2 regions of the Caballeronia sp. J97 genome follow, and region 2 is predicted to be linked to the other one. Evidence: riboswitches for the same ligand, from Rfam matches in the RefSeq annotation. Region 2 holds a riboswitch; the other holds the start of a gene.
What was found. A riboswitch is a leader RNA that binds a small molecule or an ion and turns the genes downstream of it on or off. The one in region 2 is predicted to bind cobalamin.
Positions count from the first base shown of each region.

Region 1: it holds a riboswitch for cobalamin, as region 2 does, so the genes downstream of both, U4Y90_RS03925 (TonB-dependent receptor domain-containing protein) here and cobG (precorrin-3B synthase) in region 2, are expected to answer to the same signal.

Region 1 covers NZ_CAJMZL010000001.1:859,337-862,739, forward strand. The annotation lists gene U4Y90_RS03925 (TonB-dependent receptor domain-containing protein) at 1-1,165, opposite strand, end outside; cobalamin riboswitch at 1,245-1,569, opposite strand; gene U4Y90_RS03930 (ATPase) at 1,832-2,200, shown strand; gene U4Y90_RS03935 (cell division protein ZapA) at 2,197-2,511, shown strand; RNA gene ssrS (6S RNA) at 2,617-2,798, shown strand; gene U4Y90_RS03945 (EVE domain-containing protein) at 2,897-3,355, shown strand.
Region 2 covers NZ_CAJMZL010000003.1:296,966-300,368, reverse strand. The annotation lists gene U4Y90_RS08000 (precorrin-8X methylmutase) at 1-284, opposite strand, end outside; gene cobG (precorrin-3B synthase) at 271-1,575, opposite strand; cobalamin riboswitch at 1,612-1,801, opposite strand; gene cbiE (precorrin-6y C5,15-methyltransferase (decarboxylating) subunit CbiE) at 1,878-3,089, shown strand; gene U4Y90_RS07985 (cobalt-precorrin-5B (C(1))-methyltransferase) at 3,096-3,403, shown strand, end outside.

The DNA of each region.
Region 1 (3,403 bases), on a different contig from region 2:
GATTCGCCTGCAATTCGTTCGCGCCGATGTGCCCCACATAGCCCGCGAACACCGAGTTCACGTGACGATCGGGCGCGCTGAACTGATCCGAATCGAGCGTCTGGTCGAGATGCTCGTAACCGAGGAGCAGCTTGTGCGCATCGCTGATTCTGAAGTCGTTCTGCCACGTGTACTGCCGGTTCTCCGAATCGAAGCGGTTCGTATAGACGCCGTTCTGCTCGATGTTCGCGCGGTCCTGCCCCTGCGCGATCGTGAAGTGCGTGGTCCAGTTGCCGGTGATCCGGCCATTCGCGAACACCGACGCCGAACGCACGCGATCGTGCGACTCGTTGATGTCGGTGGGCAGGCCGTGGGCATCGTCGAAACTGTTGATGCCGTTCGATTGCAGAAAGCGCACGCCCGCGTCCCACTTGTCGCTGAACTTGTGACGCAGCGTCGCGGCAACGCTCTCGTTCAGATAGCCGTTCGCGTTCGGATTCGCACCGGGCGCGATCGCCGGATCGATCGATGAAAAACCGTCGGTCTTTTCGCGCGAGACGTTCAGGCTGAAGGTCGTGCGGCCGTCCGCATCGAGCGCGCCGTTGACGCCCGCCGATTGCCGCTGCGTGTGGTAGCTGCCGTATTCGGCCTCGAAGTCGAAGCGTGGCGGATGCGGCTCGCCTTCCTTCGTGAAAATTTGCACGACGCCGCCGATCGCATTCGAGCCGTACAGTGCCGACACATTGCCGTTCACGACTTCGACGCGGCCGATCTGATCGAGCATCAGTTGCGATAGCTGCGCCGCGCCGAGCGACGCCGATTCGACGCGCACGCCATCGATCAGCACGAGCGATTGCGACGACGCCGCGCCGCGTATGAAAAGCCCCGAGTTCGCGCCCGGCCCGCCGTTGCGCGTGATCTGCACACCGGGCGCGAGCGCGATGAGGCCGAGCGCATCGCCGGCGTTCGAGTCGGCGATGTCCTGTTCGTCGAAGACCGATGTCTGCGGAATCGATTCGGCCAGCGCTTGCGGCGCGCGCGTCGCCGTGACGACGACGGGCGCAAGCGTTTGCGAGGTGTCGTCCGCGGCGTGGGCGGTGTGTGCAAGCGGCAAGGCGCTCACGGCGGCGACGAGCGCGCCATGACGAGAGAGGCCGTTCCTGAACGCGGCCAGTGGCAATACCATGCGTGAAGTGTCCGTTTCGCGTGAGCGCGACCCCGCTCCCCGCGAGGACGATGCGCGACCAACGCATGGCGCAATCAGCGCCGATGCGTCGAACTCCGGCCGGTATCCGGGCTGGCGACGAATCGTCTCGCCTTCCCGCGCATCGTGCGCAGTGGCGTCGACACGTTTCTTGCAGTCGATTCGAGCGACGAACCCGGTGCGATGAAATTCGACACGCTCGCGCTGCAAAAACGCGCATGAGACGACTTGCAACTTGCGTTGCGGTCGCTTACCGTTGCGGGGGCAGCACAGGTTGGCTCGTCCCCGGTTCGTCCCGCAGGACTTCGTGGACTTCGCTCCCTGTTTCCCGTTTGACTGCATCCGCGAGATCCGCGGACGCGAGCACCAAAAGTGCGGCAAGTGTAGGAGCGCGTGTCGGGACCGTCAAGGAAGGACCACCGGGCGGCGCCGGCAGACGGCCGGCGCATGACGAATCGAACGAGAATCGGCCGAGCCTTTACGAGCGTTGCCAGGCGCTCGCGTTTTCTGCACACGAATGCATGACGACATGCGCTTGATTCGAAGAATTAAGCGTGAGATCGCATGCTGTTACGTCTCGAAACGAGACAATTATCGGAAGCTCCGTTGAACCGCGCTAAAATGCGAGGTCTTTAGAGGACGCAGCACATGCTCAACGAACTCGAATCACTGTCAGGAAATATCGGCCGGCTGATCCAGATCAGCGAGCGCCACAAGCAGGCGCATCAGGCGCTGCAGGACCAGCTCGAACAACTGCGCGCCGACTATGCGAACGTGCAGGCCGAACTGGCGCAAGTGCGCGAAGAGCGCGACACGCTGCAATCCGAACGCGACTCGCTCTCCGCGAAAATCGACGATGCGCAAGTGCGTCTCAACGCGATTCTCGAAAAGCTGCCGCGCGCGAAGTCCGGGCAACATGCCGAGTCCGACAATCAACTCGATCTCCTCGAAGCCGATTCCCAGGAAGCACATGAAGCGGAATTGCACGGCGAGCATCATCAAGGAGAGAAGGCATGACGACCACGCAGATCGAAGTATCCATTCTCGGGCAGCCGTATCGTCTCGCCTGTTCGCCGGAAACGGAAGGCGCATTGCGCGAAGCCGTCGCGCGCGTCGACGCCGAGATGAACAAGGTGCGCAATGCGAGCAGCGTGCGCGGCACCGATCGCATCGCGGTCATGGCGGCGCTTTCGCTGGCGTCGGAATTGCTTAAGCTGCAGGACAGCGTGCGCCACGGCGAGGCCTTCCCCGCCGAAGAAATCCGCCGCACGATGCACTCGATGAACGAGCAACTGGGCGCCGTCATCGCGCAATACGAAGCGCAGTGAGATGCCAGCGCGTCGAGTCAATCAGCGCGCGATGTCAATCGAAAAAAGAAACCACCGAAGTGACCGGAAGAGGCTGCAGAAGGCAAACGATTGGTGTAGAGTGACGTTTCCCTGCCTGGTACGCCAAGGTCATATATTCCTTGAACCAATGCTACATTGGCACGGTTGCGGAACCTTGCAGCACGGGCGCGCGCGTCGCTAGTCCGATGTACCCGAAGTGTTGCTTACCGCGACCAATCTTGAACCGAGGTTCAGGATGCCGGCCTAGCGGCTATGGCGGGGACCTCATTCAAGAAACGGCATCGGAAAAACCGATGCCGTTTTTGTTTGCATCGTTCATTCCCTCTTTCATTGAGCATCGTCGATTTCCGCATAGCGAACAATCATGCGCTACTGGCTGATGAAGTCCGAACCGGACGAAGCGAGCATCGATCATCTCGCGCACGCGCCGAAAAAAACCTTGCCGTGGACGGGCGTGCGCAACTATCAGGCGCGCAACTTCATGCGCGATCAGATGCAGGTCGGCGACGGCGTGCTCTTCTATCATTCGAGCTGCCCGGAGCCGGGCATCGCGGGCATCGCGAAGGTATGCTCGAGCGCTTATCCCGATCCCACGCAGTTCGATCCGAAGAGCGATTACTACGATCCGAAATCGACGCAGGAAACGCCGCGCTGGATGCTCGTCGACGTGAAGTTCGTGAAGAAGACGCCGCTCATCGCGCTCGCCGCATTGCGCGAACATGAAGAACTCGCGGACATGCAGGTGCTCGCGCGCGGCAACCGGCTGTCGATCACGCCGGTGACCGAAGCGCAATGGCGATTTATTACCGAGCACCTCGTCTAACACGGAACTTACGACTTCAGGACCGCGACTAAATCCCGTCGCACGTAC
Region 2 (3,403 bases):
CGGTTATCGGCGGGCAGCCGCGCGCGCGTGATGCCTTCGGCGACCATGCGGGCATCGCACAGGATCGGCGCGCCCGCCAAGAGCGCGGCTCGTCCGGCGCTGCCCGCGCCGCCGGAAAAGCGCAGATCGCTCACGATATCGACCATGCCGCACGCATGGATCAGGCGCACAGCGAGCTTTTCCAGATCGGCGGGAACGGCGGCGAGGTCGGCTTCGGCGCGGATCGTCGCAAAAGACTGGCGATAGATCTCCGCGCCGTCGCGGATGTAGTCAGGTTTCGGCATGGTTCCGGGCGATCCGTTCGGCCGCCTCTTCGATGGTCAGGTTGCGCGCGACGGCTCGTGCGTCGCGATGGAAGTCGTATCGGCCCGGCGCGACTGCATAGAGCGTCACCGGAACCGGATGCGCCGCCGCGCACGAGCGCTCGCAGCCGCTCACATGCACCTGTGCCTCGTCGCGCGATTCACGCGCGGGCAGGAGCGCGGCGAGCCGATGCGCATCGGCTTTGGTATCGGCGCGGCTTTTCGCGCAGCCTTCGGAGCCCGCGCATGCGATGACGCGCGCGAGCGGATCGCGTGCGTCGGTGGCGAGGCCGAGCGCGCGCAGGCGCTGCAGCACGACCTGTGTTTCATGCGCCGCGATGCCGGATATCAGCACGCTTTGCCACGGCGTCATCGTCAGGCGGCCTTCGGCGTGGGTGTCGGCGAGATCGGCGAGGGCTTCGAGAAGCGTCGCGTCGAGGCGTCCGAGGGGCGTTTGCGCGCCGGCGTACCACGTCGCGCGCTGCGGCTCTGCATGCGCACCGAGGCGCAGCCATCCATCGGCGGGTTCGCGATGCCATGCATCGGCGTTCGCATCGAAACGCAAGGCTTCGGCGAAACGCGCAGTGCCGATCCGCGCCAGCAGATCGCGCATGCGCGGTTCGTCGGGCGCGGCGAGCGCGAGAAACCTGCGCAGCACGTCCACGACGAACATCGCCAGATCGCTTCGGGCAACCGCGCCGAGCGGATGCTGTCGCATCGTCCCGGCAAAACCGAATACGAAACGCGCGCCGTCGTCGAGGGCGGAAAGCCATAGATCGTGCGGATGGTCGAGCATCGCGAGGCGCTCGCCGGCGTCGAGCTGGAGCGCGAATTTGGGCGACAGCGCGTGCAGCGATGCATCGGCCTGCATCGCATCGATGACACCGGCGGCGAGCGCGCGCGTGCCGTCGCTGGCGAGCGGGCTCAGCATCACGTTGCGGATGTCGTCGCCGCCCGCCGCCGACGGGCCGAGGCCCGCGTCGAGCGCGATGTCGACGAGCGCCGCGTGCGCGTCGTCGCGAATGCCGCGCAGTTGCAGATTCGCGCGATTGGTCACTTCGATGACGCCCGAGCCGCAGACACGCGCCGCGCGCGCAACGGCCCGCGCCGCGTGCGCGCTCAGCACGCCGCCCGCGAGCCGCAGGCGCGCGAGCCCGCCGTCGCGCGCGGGCACGATGCGCATCAGGCCCGGACATGCGCAGGCGCGCGGCGCGGCGGTGAGCGTTGAGCGGTCGAAAGAATTCAAAAGCGTGACCCGTTGGGCTTCGCGCATGATGAGCGAACCGGTACACCCCGCCCGGTCGGCGTCGCGCGAATGCGGTGAGTCGGCAGGTCTCTTGGCTGGCAGGTCGACATTCGCGCCGGCCTTCCCGGTAAAAACCAGTGGCAGTGGAGCGCGGACTCGCTGCGTACAATTGCGGGGGCAGCCACAGTTTCGCTGTGTTCCCTTTTAAGCCCTGGGTGTCGCAACCCCGGGCGCCGACGGACCTGTATTATGCCCGCTTTTATCGACCCTCCGAGCGCTTCCGGCGAGCATCCGGGCATGCGATCGGAATCGCAACAAGGAGGCCGCGCATGTCGAACTGGCTGACCGTGGTGGGAATCGGCGAAGACGGCTGGCATGGCCTTTCCCGCGTCGCGCGCCGCGCGCTGCTCGAGGCCCAGTCGATTCACGGCGGCGAACGTCATCTCGCGCTGCTGCCGGCGCGCATCGCCGCGCGCCGCGTCGCGTGGCCGAAGCCCTTTTCTATCGATGCCGTGCTCGCCGAGCGCGGCGACGGCAAGACCCGCATTTGCGTGCTCGCGAGCGGCGATCCGATGTGCTTCGGCGTCGGCGCGACCCTCGCGGGCGAAGTCGCCCAAGGCGAAATGCGCGTCATTCCCGCGCCGTCTTCGCTGTCGCTCGCGGCGGCGCGCTTGCGCTGGGCGCTGCAGGACGCGGTGTGCGTGTCGCTCGTCGGACGGCCGGCCGCGTCGTTGCTCGCGAGCCTGCATCGTGGCGTGCGCCTGCTGGTGCTGAGCGCCGATGGCGCGTCGCCCGCCGCCGTCGCCACGCTCCTGACCGCGCATGGCTTCGGTGCGAGCCGCATGACCGTCTTCGAGCACCTCGGCGGAAGCAACGAGCGCCGCATCGACGAGCGGGCCGACGACTGGCGCGAGCCCGTCGTCGCCGCGCTCAATCTCGTCGCGATCGAATGCCGGACGCACGCCGGCCACGCCGGGCCGCCGCTCACGCCCGGTCTCGCCGACGACGCCTATCGTCACGACGGCCAGCTCACGAAGCGCGACGTGCGCGCCGTGACGCTCGCGCGTCTCGCGCCGCAGCCGGGCGAGTTGCTGTGGGACGTCGGCGCGGGCTGCGGCTCGATCGGCATCGAATGGATGCGCGCGCACGGCGCGTGTCGCGCGATCGCGATCGAAGCGAACGAAAGCCGTCAGCGTCTCATCGAATACAACCGCGATGCGCTCGGCGTGCCCGCATTGCAGCTCGTCAGGGGCGAGGCGCCGGCCGCGCTCGACGGGCTGCCCGCGCCCGACGCCGTGTTCATCGGCGGGGGATTGACCGCGCCCGGCGTGCTCGATGCGTGCTGGGGACGCCTGCGTCAGGGCGGACGGCTCGTCGCCAATGCGGTGACGCTGCAAAGCGAAGCGGCGCTCGTCGAATGGCGCGCGCGGCACGGCGGCGAGCTGACGCGCATCGGCGTCGCGCAGGCGGAGCCGCTCGGCAGCTTCGATACCTGGCGCCCGGCGCTGCCGATCACGCTCCTGCACGCGAGCAAACCGTGACGCGCCATGCGTGAAGAAACGCCGGAACAGGCCGCGCCGCTCAGAAGCGGCTACACGACCGGAAGCTGCGCGACCGCGACGAGTCTCGCGGCCGCGCGCCTGTTGCTGCTCGGCGAGACGGACGAGCGCGCGGAGATCGCATTGCCGAAGGGCCGAAACGTGACGATGACGCTTTCTTTCTGCCGCCGCATATTCGAGGAAAGCGACGCAAGCGCCGCGGCCGAAGCCGGCGTGATCAAGGATGCGGGCGACGATCCCGACGTTACGCACGGCGCGCTCGTGTTCGCGCGCGTGCGTTTGTCGGACGAACCCGG